3 regions of the Gottfriedia acidiceleris genome follow, and region 2 is predicted to be linked to each of the others. Evidence: riboswitches for the same ligand, from Rfam matches in the RefSeq annotation. Region 2 holds a riboswitch; each other region holds the start of a gene.
The links. A riboswitch is a leader RNA that binds a small molecule or an ion and turns the genes downstream of it on or off. The one in region 2 is predicted to bind lysine.
Positions count from the first base shown of each region.

Region 1 (6,286 bases), 820 kb from region 2:
CCTTAGTTCAAAACAAGGAAAAATCACGAAACAAGACAAAGTAAAAGTTGTCTATGAATTAAGGCATGAGTTTTCGTTAAAAGAACTTTTACTGTTAGCCAGTTTTCCGCGTAGTACGTTTTATTATTGGATGAAAAATCTAGAACGTCCTGATCCAGATGCAGAGTTAAAAGTGCTGATAAAAGAAATTTATGAGGAACACGAATGTCGTTATGGCTATCGTAAAATTCGAGACGAGCTTACGAATCGTGGTTATAAAGTAAATCATAAAAAAGTTCAACGACCTATGAAAGAACTAGGGATAAAATCACTTGTGAAGGTAAAGAAATATCGCTTTTACAAAGGTGAAGTAGGTAAGATTGCCCCCAATATTTTAAATCGAAATTTTCAAGCTGAAAAACCAAATGAGAAATGGGTTACAGATATAACTGAATTTAAATTATTTGGAGAAAAGCTATACTTTTCACCTATGTTGGACTTATATAATGGTGAAATAATTGCTTATACAATTGGTTCACGTCCAACTTTTTCACTTGTATCAAATATGTTAGAACAATCTCTTGAACGATTAACAGATTCCGATACACTACTAATTCATTCAGACCAAGGGTGGCACTATCAAATGAAAAAATATCGTAGTGCTCTTATTAAACGTGGAATCACTCAGAGTATGTCACGAAAAGGAAACTGTTACGATAACGCAGTAATTGAAAGTTTCTTTAGTATCATGAAATCTGAACTACTCTATCTTAAAGAATTTAACAGTGTCGAACACTTTAAACAAGAACTAGCTAAATATATAGATTACTACAATAACAAACGAATTAAGGCAAAATTAAAAGGCATGAGCCCAGTAAAATACCGAGTTCATGCCCAACAGGCTGCCTAATTGAAGTAACCAGTCTAACTTTATGGGGTCACTACAAATTTTGGATGGTTTTTATTTTAAGCATTTTGAGAACGGTACCTATGAATTGTTCTCTAATTTGTGAATCAATGTGGTGGCCTATTTACAATCTGAAGAAAAAAGAGAGGTCCCATAAAAGATTTACTTTTCAGAGACACCCTCTTTGTTAAATAGCCATGGATACTTTTTCTTTTCTTTTTTCCATTTTTCGTTTATTATTCCACAAGATCCAAGATAAAGCTAATCCTGTGCCAGTAAGTATAAAAAGACCAATACCACTAATTAAACCAATTATGCCGGTATGTAAGCTTTTTACTGAAAATGCAGACTGCTCAGGTCTTTTTCCAAAATTTTGAAATGGGGTTTGAGCACTATCACCACTTTGTCCATTTTTGGGAGCTGTATTTTGATCGCTATTTTGAGATTGTTGGTTTCCATTAAACTGTCCACCCGATGGAAGCTGACCTTGCATAGAAAATCTTCCTTTTGCTTCGCCACCTTTATTGAAATACAGGATAATTCCTGTAGTAGATTCGATTAGTAGGAAAACCGAAACAATTACACCTATCCAAAAATGAACTACTCTGACTTTTTTCATCTTAACATTTCTCCTTTTCTTCTCTTGATGGATTAAAGTTACAATAGAAAACTTAATTTTTACTTAATATCATTAAAGTATTTTCAGTTTTTAAATATGGAGATTATAATATTAAGTGTACAGTTGCACGAAAGAGGTGAGAGGAAATGGACAATCACTTAAAAGAAAAATTAGCGCTACTACCAGATCAGCCTGGTTGCTATTTGATGAAAGATATTCAAGGCACGATCATTTACGTGGGAAAAGCTAAAGTTTTAAAAAATAGAGTTAGATCTTATTTTACGGGATCCCATGATGGTAAGACATATCGATTAGTTCAAGAGATAACTGATTTTGAATATATTGTTACTTCTTCAAATATGGAAGCTTTAATTCTTGAGATGAATTTAATTAAGAAATATGATCCGAAATATAACATCATGTTGAAGGATGATAAATCATACCCCTTTATTAAAATAACTGCTGAAAAACATCCTCGCTTATTAATTACGCGAAATGTAAAAAAAGATAAAGGAAAATATTTTGGACCATTCCCTAATGCTACAGCCGCGAATGAAACAAAAAAATTATTAGATCGTCTATATCCACTACGAAAATGTTCTTCATTACCAGATAAAGTTTGTTTATATTATCATATTGGTCAGTGTCTTGCGCCTTGTGTAAAAGAAGTAACTGATCAACAAAATCAAGAAATAGTTAATGAAATTGCCCGTTTTCTAAACGGTGGGGAAGACCAAATACGAAAAGAATTAGAGGCAAAAATGCTTGCTGCATCTGAACAATTAGATTTCGAGCGAGCGAAAGAGTATCGAGACCAAATTGTATCGATTAAAGCGACTATGGAAAAGCAGAAAATGATGAGTAGTGATTTAGTTGATCGAGATGTATTTGGATATGCGGTTGATAAGGGATGGATGTGTGTTCAAGTTTTCTTTGTTCGAAGAGGAAAATTAATTGAAAGAGATGTTTCATATTTTCCAATTTACGATGAACCAGAAGAAGAATTCCTATCATTTATTGGGCAATTTTATGAAAAACCACACAATATAAAACCAAAAGAAATTTTTGTACCAGATAAAGTTGATACTGAAATTTTAAAAAATTTACTAAAAATTCCTGTATTCCAACCAAAAAGAGGCCAAAAAAAGGAACTTGTAGTATTAGCAAATAAAAATGCTAAAATTGGACTCGGTGAGAAATTTAAATTAATTGAGCGAGATGAAGAAAGAACAGTTAAAGCAATAGAAAAACTAGGGGATAGTTTAAATATTGAAACTCCTTATCGAATTGAAGCATTCGATAATTCAAATATTCAAGGAACAAATCCTGTTTCAGCTATGGTTGTCTTTATAGACGGAAAACCTTCAAAAAAAGATTACCGCAAATATAAAATCAAAACTGTAGTAGGACCTGATGATTACGATTCAATGCGTGAGGTAGTACGTAGAAGATATTCGAGAGCACTAAAAGAGAATTTACCTTTACCAAATTTAATAATTGTGGATGGTGGGAAAGGCCATCTAGCTGTAGTTGAAGATGTACTCCAAAATGAGTTAGGCCTATTCATTCCAACAGCTGGACTTGTTAAAGATGAAAAGCACCGTACTTCAGAGTTATTAATAGGACAACCACCTCAAATTGTCCAACTTGGAAGACAAAGCCAAGAATTCTTTTTATTACAAAGAATTCAAGACGAGGTACACAGATTTGCGATTGAATTCTATCGTCAGCTTCATAGTAAATCAATGGTTCAATCTGCTTTAGATGGCATAGCGGGTGTTGGTGGAACAAGAAAGAAAGCTCTTCTTAAACATTTTGGATCAGTCAAAAAAATAAAAGAGGCATCAATCGATGAGTTAATAGCAGCTAAAATGCCAAAAAATGTTGCAGAAGAAATTTATCAGCATTTCCATAAAGAATAACATAGTTACCAAAATTTATATCTTGACACTATTTTCAAAATAATTTATATTTTAGTTAAAATTAAATGATTTTCTCTCGTAATAGAGGTGCAAAACTTAAAAGTATACTGTCATAGACGTGTGGCGTTGTGATGGACAGTTGAAAGGAAGTTTTGCCGAAATGAAATGAATCCACTATTCATTTTGTTGGGACTGCATTTAAGAAATGTAGTACTGTCGCATAATAGTTATGCGGGGAGCTATTGAAGAGATGTTGATGATTGGTCTATTTTATTTTATTTGTAAATTAGGCGCGTGAACATTGCTTCACGCGCTTTTTTGTATTCTTTTTTAAGTAAAAAGTGAGGATGAGAAAAATGGGAATTATTGTTCAGAAATTCGGTGGTACTTCAGTAGGCTCAATTGAACGAATTCAGCATGTTGCTGAAACAGTAACCAAGTCATATAAAGAAGGAAACCAAGTAGTTACAGTTGTCTCTGCGATGGGACATCATACAGACGAACTAGTTAGTTTAGCAGCTCAAATTAGTCCGCAAAACAGTAAACGTGAATTAGATATGTTACTTACTACAGGGGAACAAGTATCAATTTCGTTACTAGCCATGGCAATCCAAGCAAAAGGTTTTAAAGCTATTTCACTAACTGGTTGGCAAGCTGGAATTCAAACTGAATCTGTCCATGGAAATGCGCGTATAGAAACCATTCAAACTGATCGAATTCAACAATTACTTAATGAAGGATATATCGTAATTGTTGCTGGTTTCCAAGGGTTAAGTGAAAACAATGAAATTACGACTTTAGGCCGTGGTGGTTCAGATACAACAGCCGTTGCATTGGCAGCAGCTTTAAAGGCAGAACGTTGTGATATTTATACGGACGTATTAGGTGTTTATACTACGGATCCAAGAGTTGAACCAAATGCATCTAAATTAAGCCATGTCTCTTATGATGAAATGCTAGAGCTAGCAGCTTTAGGCGCAGCGGTTTTACATCCAAGAGCAGTAGAATTCGCAAAAAATTATAATTTAATTATTCAAGTTCGTTCAAGTCAACATGATGAAATCGGTACATTTATTGGGGAGGAAACACAAATGGAACAACAATCAGTCGTAAGAGGAATCGCATTCGAATCTAATGTAACAAGGATGACGTTAAATGGTTTAAATAACCATGTAGATTTATTACCTAAAATCTTTACTTTATTAGCAAGTGAGGGGATTGATGTTGATATTATTATCCAAAGCGTAACTTCAGATAACTTAGTAAATCTTTCATTCTCGATCAAATCTGAAAATATGTTGGAAGCAATAACGGTTCTAGAATCAAAGAAAGAATTTTTAGGTTACCGCTCATTTGATTTTGAAAGTGAACTTGCTAAAGTTTCAATTGTAGGCAGTGGAATGGTTTCAAACCCAGGTGTTGCTGCAAAAATGTTTAAATTTTTAGCTGAAAGTGAAATCCCTGTAAAAATGGTAAGTACTTCTGAAATTAAAGTATCAACTGTTGTACCAAAATCAAAATTACAAGAAGCAGTTCATGCTCTACATAAAGGGTATGAATTAGATCGTATTAATGAAGAAGTAGTAGTAGAAAACTAAATAGTAAAATAAACCCTTTTAGGCGTTCAAATTCTTATATAGGCTTTGAATTATTGATTTTATCAATATTCATCACGTTCAGGTATACCGAGCCGTATAGTATAGAAATAGCGCTTAAAAGGGTTTTTTATTCGTTAAGCGAATAAATTATATAAAGATTCTGTAAATTTAAAATAAGTAAGGCGAACGGCTAAATGGTAAATAAAAGAAGGAGGTATTAATAATGAGGCATAGTATACTTGCCTACGGATATGGAGAAATTGTACTACAGTTCGTTCTATTAATACTCGCCATTTTGTTTTTTGTTTCTATTTGTTTATTCTTGTTAAATTCGATTATTAAGGGAGTTAAAAGAAACAAGAATCTTGAGGGAATTAGAAGGCAGGATCAAAGTAAGGAAAGGAAAGAGAAAGGGTAAGGAAGTTAAATAATCATAAATTGAATTTGAACTTATATTTCAATTTTCAAAAAAAAAATCATTAAAAAAAGAAAACACCACAATGGAACTTAATTCCATGTGGTGTTTTTCATGTTATCTTCTAGTAATTGGATCCTTTAAATCCCATTTTACTTGGAACTTTACTTTGTCGCCTCTTTTGCTAAGCTCTTCATACGTTTCAGCTATAACATCGATTTGCTGTTGAATTTGCATCGCTAGAAATCCAGCTTCTAATTGGTATGATACGTTCTTTTTTTGTTGATTTCTGTATGTAATTAATTCAGAAGATAGTGTTAAATGAACTTCTTGCTTCTTTTCTTCTTCAACAGTAAGAGTACCCCAACCAGCTTGTTCAAAAAATTCTATAATTTCTTCAAAAGTTGCTAAAGGATATTTTCTGGCAATCATTTTACCCGCCCAATATAAAATATCATTTTGCTCTTTTCCTAATAAATCATTCAATAGATCGTTACGTATTAGCTCATAACCAAAACCAGAAATATTTCCCGGAATATTTAAATTTTCAATGCCGTTCGTCATGGTCGGATAACTCTCCCTTTCCTAAAAAAACATGTTTTTATTATATACAATATTTAATAGTAAAAACAATAATTCGACACATGTAGATTACAAGGATTACCAATCTAAATGAGAAGTTTTTTCAGTAAAGAAAAATGTACGCGTTTTCTTGACCTCCTATATTATCAGGAGTAAAATGAGTTGTAGATAAATGTCATAAAAATTTCGACTTTTTATGCGTATTGCTTATTTATTCTATTTTTTTAGAATAATAGAGTAATTAAATTTTTCATGTGCACAAAC
Region 1 is NZ_CP096034.1:1,041,889-1,048,174, forward strand. Features, by position in the region: one part of gene MY490_RS04920 (IS3 family transposase) at 1-889, shown strand, start outside; gene MY490_RS04925 (PepSY domain-containing protein) at 1,074-1,505, opposite strand; gene uvrC (excinuclease ABC subunit UvrC) at 1,652-3,427, shown strand; lysine riboswitch at 3,502-3,677, shown strand; gene MY490_RS04935 (aspartate kinase) at 3,784-5,025, shown strand; gene MY490_RS04940 (YslB family protein) at 5,558-6,004, opposite strand.
Region 1: linked by a shared signal. The riboswitch ahead of MY490_RS04935 (aspartate kinase) and the one ahead of lysA (diaminopimelate decarboxylase) in region 2 are both predicted to bind lysine.

Region 2 (6,286 bases):
CCATAGCCTAAGAAGTGAGAACGAACCCAGCTATTACTTAAGCTGATTACACTGATCCCTTTACTTCCAGCATGAACCATTTTATTTCCACCAATGTAAATACCCATATGTGAAGGACCATTAATATAAGTATTTTGTAAGAATACTAGGTCACCAGGTTGTGGAGAACTGATTTTTGTCGCATTGCTCCAATATGTTTTTACATTTCCACGAGAGATACCATATCCATTATGTGAATATACATACCAGATGAAACCACTGCAATCAAAACCACTTGGAGACGTTCCACCAAATACATAAGGTACCCCTTGGAATTGTAAAGCATAATCTACAAGTGAGTTTCCAGTTGCTGCTGGACCATCATCATTTGAATCTGATTTAGGTTTAGAATCTGAACTAGAATTTGAATTCGAGTTCGAATCAGAATTTGAACTAGATTTAGTAACTGGAGTGCTAACGCTGTCATCTTCTTCATCATCGCTAGATAATGCAGCTAGTTCAAGAGATTGCTGCTCAAGACGTTGAACTCTCTCATCTTCTTTAGCATTCTCTAATTCTTTAACTGCTAGCTTTAAGTTAGCTTCAGCAGTATTTAATGATTTTTGTTTTTCAGCTTGTGATTTTGAAAGTTCACTTTGTTGAGCAACTAAATCTTCTTTTGCTGTTACTAAAGTTTCTTTCTTCTCATCAACAAGTTGTTTTTCTTTTACTACTTCTGCTTGTTCAGACTTTTGTTCTTTAATGATATTTTCATCAGCTTCAAAAAGTGTTGAAATTGAGTTTACTCGATTAAAGAAGTCTACGATTGAGTCAGAATTAAATAAAACGTCTGTTACTAGATTAACTTTTGGTTGCTTTTGCATTGCAACTAAACGATCCTCTAATAAATCGTTACGTTTTTGAATTCTGTCTTGTAAATATGTAATTCTCGCTTTTTTATCTTTAATAATTTCTTCTGTTTCAGAAATTTCTGCTTTTTTTGCTTCTATGTTATTCTTAGTTGTTTTAATTTGTTGATCTATTTTCTCTATCTCGTTGCTTAATTCTTTAAATTGTGATTGGAACTTATCTACTTCAGCTTGCTTTTTTTCAACTTTGCTATCAGCTAATACTGAAGCATTTGGCGCTAATGATAATACTATTGTACTTGCCATCGCCAGCACTGCTAGTTTTTTTCTTAACATTTCAGCGTTTCTCCTCTCGCTAATCTACGTAAATATTTATACCATAGATTCCCGAAGAGAGTCGCAATTGTTACAATATTGTAATATAAATGATAAATATGTCTTTATATGTCGATAAATTATCATCTTTTATTAAGGAAAACGAAATAAAACACTTCTATATAATATAGAAGTGTCAGTACCTGAGACACTTAACACAAGTTTGTTAATTATCTACTAGAGTTTTCGATGTAAACTCTGTCATTTCTAACTAAATCTTCATATGTTTCTCGACGAACTACTTCTCTTGAAACACCATCTTTAACAAATACTACGGCTGGGCGACGGATACGGTTATAATTATTAGCCATTGAATAGCCATATGCACCAGTGCAAGATACAGCTAATAAATCATTGTTTTGTACAACAGGTAAATTACAATCCCAAATTAACATATCGCCACTTTCACAACATTTACCAGCAATTGAAACAACTTCTTTATTCTCATCATTTGCTCGATTTGCAAGCATCGCTTCATATTTTGATCCGTATAGTGCAGGACGAATATTATCAGTCATTCCCCCGTCAACAGATACATATTTACGAATTGAAGGAAGCGTTTTTGTTGAACCAATTGTATAAAGTGTTGTTCCAGCTTCACCAACAATACTGCGTCCTGGCTCTAACCATAATTCAGGTAATTTGTAGTCTAACTCTTCACATTGTTGTTTAATTATATTCGTAATTTTTTCTATATGTTTAGCAACAGCTAAAGGCTCATCTTCTGAAGTATAGCGAATACCAAAGCCTCCACCTACATTTAATATTTCAGCTGTAAAACCTAAATCGTTTTTAAGACCATTTAAAAAGCTCATTAATACATTGATTGCATGAACAAATCCATCTGGTTCGAAAATTTGAGATCCTATATGTGAATGCACTCCTAATAATTTTAGGTTAGTTGATTTTAAAGAAACTTCAACTGCTTCATTAGCTTGACCAGACATAATATCGAATCCAAATTTGGAATCTTCTTGACCGGTCATTACATATTCATGTGTATGTGCTTCAACACCTGGCGTAACACGTAACAAGATTGATACTTCTTCATTACGTTGTTCAGCTAAGGCCTGTAATATTTCTAGCTCAAAGAAATTATCGACTACAAAACAACCGATTTTTGCATTTAAAGCTTCTTCAATTTCTTCAATTGTTTTATTGTTTCCGTGAAAGTGAATTTTATCAGCTGGATAACCAGCTTGCAAAGCTGTATATAACTCTCCACCAGAAACAACATCTAGACATAGACCTTCTCTTTCTATTAAGCGGGCTTGTTCAACACATAGAAACGCTTTACTCGCGTAAGCAACTTGATACTTCATTCCCGTTTCTCTTAAAGCTTCATGGAATTCCCTACATTTTGATTCAATTAATGCTTCGTCATAAATGTATAGAGGGGTACCGTAATTTTTTACTAAATCTACAGTATCACAACCTCCGATTTCTAAATGTCCTTCATTATTAATTCGACTATTACCATGTAAATACATTCGTATTCTCCCTTCAAATCAAATGTAAGATCATTCTTAGAAGCTTCCTTCAATGTATTAGTGTATTAAAAAAGACACATGAAGGATATGTTCATGTGCCTATCGCTTTTAAAAAAAGGACTTAGCCAATCACATCTCTTCAATAGCTCTTCACAAACACATGTGACAGTACTACATTTATTAAATGTAGTCCCAGAAATAAAATGTGTGGCAATTTATTTCTTCGGCATAGGATCCTTTCTCATTTCGTCATAAAACCCACAGTTTTCTGAAATGATACTCATATACAATGCAACCTCTACGAATAGACTGTTATTTTTTATATTAGTCTATGTATAACACAGTCTAAAAATAGATGTCAAACCATTTTTAAATTATGTGTCGATTTATATTTAATCGCACACACAGCTTTTGCTTTCCAAAAATAGTATTTATATTATAGAATATGTTTTATGCGAGAGAAAAGGTGATTCAAAAATGAAAAATCATTTCAATAAATATAAATTAAATCTAAAAAAAACAAACCACTAACAAATTGTTAGTGGTTTTTCTTTTTTGTTGCCTTATTACAAAACTCTTAACTTAAGTAGAAAAAATTGGACAGGGGTGAATAGATTGCGTTCAAGCAAAATAGCAGTACTTTCAATATGTAGTAACACATTCATCGTTTTATTAAAATTAATTGTCGGGATTTTTACTGGTTCCGTAGCAATTATCTCTGAAGCAATTCATTCTTTATTGGATTTAGTTGCTTCAGTCATTGCATTTTTCTCTGTAAGGATTTCAAACAGACCGCCCGATAAGGAACATCCTTATGGTCATGGTAAGTTTGAAAATATTTCAGGTACGGTCGAAACAATCTTAATATTTGTAGCTGGTATTTGGATTATCATTGAATCTGTTGAAAAGCTACTTCATCCTACCCCAATTAAAATGCCTTTTATCGGTGTAGTTGTCATGTTAATTGGAGCGTTAATCAATTGGAGAGTAGGAAAAATCGTTCAAAAAGTAGGAAATGATACTCATTCTGTTGCAATGCAATCAAACGCTTTGCATTTATTAACAGACGTTTATTCATCGCTCGGAGTTGCAATAAGTTTAATTTTAGTCAGTCTTACTGGTTGGGATTTTCTCGATGCATTAATCGGAATTGGAATCGCAATTTATATAATGAAAGAATCAATCGAACTTGGACGTAAGTCGTTTACCCCCCTACTTGATACTGGGTTATCTAAAGATGAATTAAAACAAATCGAAAATGTATTATATTCTTTTAAATCCCAATTTATCGAATATCATGACTTACGCACGAGACGTTCGGGTGCTGAGGAGCATATAGATTTCCATTTAGTATTACCATCACACATGAGCATTGAAGAAGCTCATTTACTATGTGACAAAATTGAAGAAGAAATAAAAAAGGTTTTAGTTGATCCTAAAATATTAATTCATGTCGAACCAGAAAATGAGAGAATACAAAAAATTGATTTCATAAATACATCAACTAGAGAAGAACAGGAATTCCAAGGAGTAGGAAATTCATTAAAGGGATAAATAGACATTAGAAAACCCCACAAGAATTTTATAACTTGTGGGGTTGCTTCTATATAAGGACTTTTACTAAATAATAATTTCATCGGAAGGTTGCTCTGAGTCGTCTCCTTTTAATTTTTGAGCTCTCATCGTAACCATTGCATAGCCAATCGCCATAATGATGCCAAAAATATATCCACCAACTGTAAAGATAATTGTACGTGAGTAATATGCTTTTAATCCAAACGTATCAACCATCCACCATTGTGCAACAGCAAAAACGATATCTTTAATAATCCATGCGACAAACAAGTACTGAAACACTTTAAATAGTGAAGAATGTTTATATAATTTTTTACTTTCTTCACGACCTTGCCCCTGTATTGCAGCAATATCAATCATAAAATAATATGGTAATGGCTTTTTTAAAGCCAATAAAACTAAAAATACGACTACAACCCCAAAGTGATAATACACATTGTACAAAATTAAGTTTTTCGCAGAACCTAATGCCATTAAATCAACGGCAGTACTTACAGTTAATGTTGAGATAATAAAAATTCCAGTAACATTAAACTGTTTAGTATACCAAAAACGAAATAAAGTATATAGGATCCCTGGAACTGTCGGTAAGAGCATTGCCCAATAATCACTAAAATAGTGTTGTAAAACTTTATATAAAACAAGTGGGAATACTAAATACAAAATTAGATCGTAAATTATTAAATTACTTTCTTTCCTCATTTATATAACCTCGTTTTTTTAGGCCTTTTTCATCATAATCATTGCTATTTATTAGTATTATTAATGTTACTAAAAACAAAAATCAATCAGATAGAGCCCTATTTTATTTTGAATTACCACAATTTTCAAACTATCAAAATGACAAATTGTTAAACATGATTATAACAAAAAAATCTAAGAGCATAAACTCCTAGATTTAATGTGTGGACAAAAGTCAAAAAATAACTCTACTGGCCAAGTGATCTTTTTAAACCGTTTATTAATCCGGCATGTAGCCCTTCATGGAAAATATTAAAGCTAATCATGTCTCGAACTGTTTTTATTTCAAAACTACCTATTTTCATCTCTTTTGAAATGAGTTCATCTAAACGCCCTTCATATGTAGAAATAACTTGTTCAACTTGCTGTTCTAATAAAGTAACAACTTCCTCATATGATGGTGGCTCCGCTTGCCAGTCACCAGGTTTAGTGCCACCTTTGAAAAAATTAATGAATTCCTTTGAAAGTTTCCCAGCATCACCAGTGTTAGCATAAAGTAATTGCTCATATGCCCCTAGCACATGTCCTGCATTCCAAAGTATATTATTATTGAATCCTGCTGGTATTACATCTACAGCTTCTTTTGAAACTGAACCAAGAACCTTCAATGTATAAACCCTTGTAAACCTAAGTTGTTCAAAAATAGCATCTGCCATCTTGATCCCTCCATATAATGTCATTACTCATATTATCGTATCACGAATGAGAGATATTTTTCATGAAAAGATGCTATCTCTAGAGTAACAGATGAACGTTTAACGATAATTAAGATACAAAAAAGGAGCCTCAATAGTGAGACTCCCTCCAGTCTTATTAACTATCAAACCCTTAAAATAAAACCATTGTTCCTGGACCAGTAAGCAATAATCCTACTGCAGCTGCAATAATTAATAGATTAAACTCAAATCCATTCGAACTATTCCAGAATCCGTTCTTTATATGAACCTTTATAACTGCTACTGCCATCACTACTATTATCAACCATGCACCTATTTCTGTATATACACCAGCCGCTACAAAGAATCCACCTACGATTTCTGCCACTCCTGTTATAAAAGCAAAAAATGCTCCAGGTTTGATTCCTATCGACTCTAACCATTGTCCAGTTCCTTTAATACCGTAACCACCAAACCAACCAAATACTTTCTGCACCCCGTGACCTAATAAAATAATACCTAAAACAAGTCTAATAACTAATAGGCCTTCATCAAGCATATCTCCACCTCAATTCTCTTTAATTTGAGATATTTAGTGCAT
Region 2 is NZ_CP096034.1:222,341-228,626, reverse strand. Features, by position in the region: gene MY490_RS01215 (C40 family peptidase) at 1-1,184, opposite strand, end outside; gene lysA (diaminopimelate decarboxylase) at 1,394-2,713, opposite strand; lysine riboswitch at 2,849-3,022, opposite strand; gene MY490_RS01205 (cation diffusion facilitator family transporter) at 3,329-4,267, shown strand; gene MY490_RS01200 (VC0807 family protein) at 4,334-4,990, opposite strand; gene MY490_RS01195 (DinB family protein) at 5,218-5,685, opposite strand; gene MY490_RS01190 (DoxX family protein) at 5,858-6,244, opposite strand.

Region 3 (6,286 bases), 1.5 Mb from region 2:
TTAATGCAGCATCTTTATTCCATGTTGCCATAGATGGAAAAGGAAATAAAATTCTTAATTGACCAGAGATCGCAAAACCACCTCTTAATGAAAAAGCATCCCCAGCGATAATGGCATTAGTACGTTGATCTAAAAATGCCATTGAACCAGGTGTATGACCGGGAACTTCAACTGCTATTAAAGACCCAATAGTGTCACCTTCCTGTAGTAAACGATCCGGAGTAGTTTGGATATGTTTAGGAACGCCGCCTTTTATAGGAGTATTAGGCTCACTAGCTTCTAGACTAGTGTCGCCTTTTAATAATTTTGCATCTCGTTTTGAAATGGAGACGACTGCATCAGGAAGTAGTGATTTTAATTGATCAAGCGATCCAACATGGTCGCCGTGCGCATGCGTTAAAACGATATTTGTAATTTTTTTGCCGATTTGATTAGCCGCTTCAATTATTTTAGTCGCACTAAAGGATAGTGCTGTATCAATTAACGTAAGTTCGTTTTCTTCTTCAACTAAAAAACAATTTACAGGAAAGAAATTGGGTAAAAAGCTCAACTCATAAAGATCATTATTTTTCGTAATCTTCATTTTATACCCTCCTAATAATAAAAACTAATACCTTTAGTTTTATAATACTAAAGGTATTAGTTTTTGTGAACAAAAATTCCAAATTTACATAAAAATCGTTAAAATGACTAAAAAACCCTTTCATCAAAGATGAAAGGGCCATATATTATAATCATTTTCTAGATAAATCCATCTCTTTATAAGATACAACTTTCGTTTTGTGTTTAACTTTATAACCTAACCAAACAATTAAAAACACAGGAATTCCAATGTATGAAACAAGTACACCTTGCCAATCAATTGCATTACCAGTGAAAGCTTGCCAGTTTTGAGCTAATACAATAAATAAACAAGCTAAAAATGCTAAGATTGGACCTAATGGGAACCATTTTGCACGATAAGGTAGGTCATTCAAATCTTTACCTTGAGCAACATAAGCCTTACGGAAACGGTAATGAGAAATCGCAATACCTAACCAAGCAAGGAAACCTGATAAACCTGATAAATTTAATAACCAAGTATACACTTGACCTTCACCGAAAAATGAAGATAAACAAGCAAGTGAACCAACTGCAAGTGTTAGATATAAAGCATTTGTAGGAACACCATTTTTATTTACTTTTGTTAAAAATTTAGGAGCTTTTCCTTCAATTGCTAAAGTATATAACATACGAGTGGATGCGTATGTTCCACTATTACCTGCCGATAAAACTGATGTTAAAATAACTGCATTCATTACAGAAGCTGCAAATGCAACACCTAATTTTTCAAATACTAAAGTAAATGGACTAACAGCCACGTCGTTTTTCATTAGACCAGGATCTGTATAAGGAATTAATAAACCAATTACGATAATAGCTAAAACATAAAATAAAAGGATACGCCAGAAAATTTGACGGATAGCTTTTGGAACATTTTTTTCTGGATGTTCTGTCTCACCTGCTGCAACACCAATTAACTCTGTACCTTGGAATGAGAAACCTGCAACAATAAAGATTGATAATACACCTAAAAATCCATTATGGAACGGAGCATCTCCAATCGTAAAGTTTTTGAAACCTGCATGATGTCCACTTAAAATACCAAAAATCATTGCAATACCAACAACTAAGAAGACAACTACAGTTACAACTTTAATTAATGAAAACCAAAACTCTGATTCACCATAGCCTTTAACTGACAGTAAATTTAAACCTAAAATAATCACTAAAAAGATTCCGCTCCATAAAACAGCTGGAGTATGTGGGAACCAATATTTCATCAACATTGCTGAAGCTAATAATTCAAAAGCTAAAGTGATTGCCCAGTTATACCAATAATTCCAACCCATAGCAAAACCAAATGCGGGATCAACGTAGCGAGATCCATAAGTACTAAATGAACCAGAAACTGGCAAATAAGTCGCCATTTCACCTAAACTAGTCATTAAGAAATAAACCATAATACCAATTAGTCCGTAAGCTAAAACAGCTCCACCAGGACCAGCTTCACTAATTGAAGTTCCACTAGCTAAAAATAAACCTGTCCCAATTGAACCACCAATTGAAATCATCGTTAAATGTCTTGCTTTAAGGCCCCTTTTTAAAGAACCATCGTGAGTATTCGATACTACTTTATCATTTTTAGGGTTTGTTAGTCCCATCTTATTTCCTCCTCTTGATTCTTGCAATCTTATCTTTACGCGAGAATATGGGACGGTATAAAAGTGTTGTATGATGTGTATTTTACTCAGTATTTTCGTCAATATGTAAAGCATGGAAAATCTGGTAAAAATACAAAAAAACACGTGAAGCAATGTTCACGTGTTTAAGACTCAAATATATGTGTCAAACAGCATCAACATCTCTTCAATAGCCCTCCACAAGTAATCTTGTGACAGTCCTATGCTTATTCAGCAATAGGCCCAATAATAAATTTAAATGGTAAATTTATTATTTCGGCAGTTTCACCTTTTATTACTTTTCACAGGTACCATAAACCTCAAAGTAACGACTAATCAAAACTGCGCCTCTATCCATACGAGATAAAGATTATATTAAATTAATTTTTATAAACTCAATATACAATCTATTAATCTAGTTTGTCAATAAAATTTTCGACAAAAATAGACTCAACCTAATAGATCTATTTCTTGATTTACTCTTCATAATGCTCATGTCTTGTACCTAGCACTTATGTTTTTGTATAATAATTCTATGTAATTCAAAGGAGGAATTTTTCACATGACAATTTATAAAGCATTGACACTTGCGGGATCTGATAGTAGTGGTGGAGCTGGATTACAAGCTGATATTAAAACGTTTCAGGAACGTAATGTTTATGGCATGAGTGCAATTACAACTTTAGTAGCGATGGATCCTCATAATCATTGGCATCATCAAGTGTTTCCAATTGATATAGATACAATTGCGGCACAATTAGAAACGATCGTTGTTGGCGTTGGAATTCAAGCAATGAAAACAGGTATGCTTGGTTCAACTGAAATAATTGAATTAGCTGCAAAAACTATAAAAAAACATAATATTGATCGAGTTGTTGTAGATCCAGTTATGATTTGTAAAGGAAATGACGAGGCTCTTCACCCAGAGACAAATGATGCATTAAGAGAAATTTTAGTACCACTTTCAACAGTTGTAACACCAAATTTATTTGAGGCTGCTCAGTTAGCTAAAATGGCTCCAATCTGCACTGTTGAACAAATGGAAGAAGCAGCACGCAAAATCCATGAATTAGGTGCTAAGTTTGTTTTAGTTAAAGGTGGAAGCAAAATTCAGCATGAAAATGCAATAGATGTGTTATTTGATGGTGAAAAAATCGAGCATCTAGAATCTGACAGAATTGAAACTACATATACTCACGGTGCGGGTTGTACTTATTCTGCAGCGATTTGTGCAGAGCTTGCTAAAGGAGTAGAACCAAGAGAAGCAATCTACACTGCAAAGAAATTCATTACTGAAGCAATTCGTCACTCGTTCCCACTTAATCAATACGTTGGCCCAACAAACCACATGGCATATCGATTACATGGAGAAGGCTAATATCAAATAATGGGGCTGTCTCATACGTCAGATTAAATGATGTATGAGGTGCCCTATTAGTGTAAAAAAGGGTAAATGTACTAACGCTGGTGGGGGAAATCTCAACAGCGATTTAGCTTGCGCTGATATGATTAATCTTTTTACAGATAATAAGCAGATTTTAACAAGTTTTTATTCGATTTGGAACAGATTTTGCTAGTTTTGATTTTTATAATAAAACTAATCATTTAATCCTTTTCCATCGAGAATTTGATCAATATATTTCTCAACCCTAGACGTACGGGTTTTCGATTGTTTTGGTTGAGAAAAATAATAAATATAAGCTCTTTGACGTCCTGGCGTTAATGCTTCAAAAGCCGTTTTTAAGGTCGGGTTTTCATCTAATTTAAGTTGTAATTCTTCAGGAACTTCATAATCTGAAGTCTTTTTTAATTCTACTTGCAAACCTGCTTTTTCCACTTCAATTGCTTCTTTAATATAGTCCTTTAAAACGCTTTCCATTTCAATTATTTCCTGAATATTGGTGAACCGAATCTGACGTGCTGATTGTACATTTTCTGTTTGTTGAATCAGAATGCCTTTTGGATCTTTTAGTAACGCACCTTTGTGAAACAGAAGGGCACAATATTCTTTAAAACCATGAATTAAAACGATATTTTTATTATCAATTGTGTAACAAGGATGCATCCATTTAAAATCTTCAGTCAGTTCACAGTCAATGACGATTTCTCTTAACTTATAAAATTCTTCTTGCCACTTTTTCGCTCTCAATAAAAATGCTTCAACTTTAGGATGCATATTATTATTTGTCATCAATAAACACCTCTCATTAATTCCTCTTTTTTAACCTTAAATTTTCATCTCAATCATATTATTATTAGTAGCTTCATCAAAATTCTTCGTTTAAAATTTTACTATACATGTTTTTAGAATACCACTCGGATTGGCTCATCCACTTTATTCTTAGCTAGTTAGATGGATCATTACTCCCTCCAAAAAGTTATTCTTTAAACGGATGTAAATTTCCTTCAAACAAAAAAAGAACAGGGCAAAGGTTTCCCTTATCCCTGCTCTACATACTCTTCTAAGCTTAGTACTGATCCCAAGCAACAACTTCATCTAAAGTTAAACGAACTTTTTCGAAGCCTGCTTTGATTCCTTTACCAACTGAAATTAACATAACTGGTTTGAAGTTTGCTGGTACATTGAAAGCTTCTACGAATTTCGCTTGGTCAAATCCCCCCATTGGAACTGTATCTAAACCTTTTGCTTTTGCTGCAAGCATAAATTGCATTGAAACTAATCCACCATCAACCATCGCAATTTTTGTAGCAATTTCTTCTGGTAAACCACCGTAGTTTTTCACGATTGATCCAACGTAGAAGTCTTTCACTTCTTGAGTCATCATACCTTTTTCAACTAATTCATCATAAATGCGATTGGCATTTTTGTATGCTTCTGTATCACCTAAAACAGCGATAACTGCAGATGCATCCACAACTTGTTGTTGGTTATTAGCAATTGGTAATAATTTTTGCTTAGTATCTTGGTCCTTAATGACAAGGAATCTCCAAGGTTGTAAATTTGAAGAAGATGGTGCTTGAACTGCAATTTCTAATAATTCCTTAATTTCATCATCAGACATTTGAAAGCTTGGATCGTAATGACGAACTGATCTTCTTTCCTTTGCTACAGTAAAGAAATCCGTACTATCAAGTTCTTTTGGGGCTTCCATACCAAAATCTATTTCGTTTACTTTATTTAAATACTCTTCTTTTTCAGATTTAACATTAGACATATTTCATCTCTCCCTAATTAACTGTATTATTTATAAATACAGTATATGACTTTAACTGTATAAAAGTCAACTACAGTTTATAAAAAAATAAAATCGAAACATTTTAGTTTCGACTAAATTAGAAAAATACTAATAATTTGATTTTTAAACTGATTGCGAGCGTTTGGCAGGCAGTTTGAAACTAGTTTCGATTTTATTTTACCCATTTTCCTTCGGTAATAAGTCTGAAATTGTTTTCTTTGCAAGACCTTCAACAAGCCAACTTTCCATCTCATCTTTTAAATCGTATAAAGCAGATCGGGTAGATGGTGCAAAACATTCCTTACTATTTACATCTAAGAAGCCTTTTGAATATGGGTCTGATCTCATCGCATCATAAACATCTTTTAAAGTAATTTCATTAGCACCTCTGGCTAAATAATATCCACCATCTCGTCCTTCTTTAGCTGAAATAATGCCTGCTTTAACTAAATTGGCAAGAATTTTTCTTAAAAAAGTAGATTGTGCTTCAAGTTTTTGAGCTAATACTGCGCTTGGACAAATTCCGTCTTGCTCCGCTAAAACTAATAGAGATTGCAATGCTAGTCCAAACCATTTCGTACTAGAAACCTTATCTTTCAAGATCATTCACCTCAGTTACTAGTCTAAACTATTTTTTGAAAAAGACAACCTTATCTAATTTAATGTTCTATCAGAGGTGAAAAAAATTAAGTGGATTTAGAAAAATCCTACGTCATTTCCTAAATACGCAATAATGATTCGTAGTGATTTTAGTGACATTAAAATTAGTAATGATTACTTTTTTGATATTTCAACATCGTAAATTTACACGGAGGTTTACTTTCCAAATTCTTATGTGGCTCAAGAATTTCGGAAATTCCGATGAGT
Region 3 is NZ_CP096034.1:1,733,995-1,740,280, reverse strand. Features, by position in the region: gene MY490_RS08335 (MBL fold metallo-hydrolase) at 1-583, opposite strand, end outside; gene MY490_RS08330 (amino acid permease) at 735-2,204, opposite strand; lysine riboswitch at 2,406-2,583, opposite strand; gene pdxK (pyridoxine/pyridoxal/pyridoxamine kinase) at 2,785-3,600, shown strand; gene MY490_RS08320 (YdeI/OmpD-associated family protein) at 3,820-4,413, opposite strand; gene MY490_RS08315 (nitroreductase family protein) at 4,691-5,398, opposite strand; gene MY490_RS08310 (RrF2 family transcriptional regulator) at 5,597-6,019, opposite strand; gene MY490_RS22115 (hypothetical protein) at 6,260-6,286, opposite strand, start outside.
Region 3: linked by a shared signal. The riboswitch ahead of MY490_RS08330 (amino acid permease) and the one ahead of lysA (diaminopimelate decarboxylase) in region 2 are both predicted to bind lysine.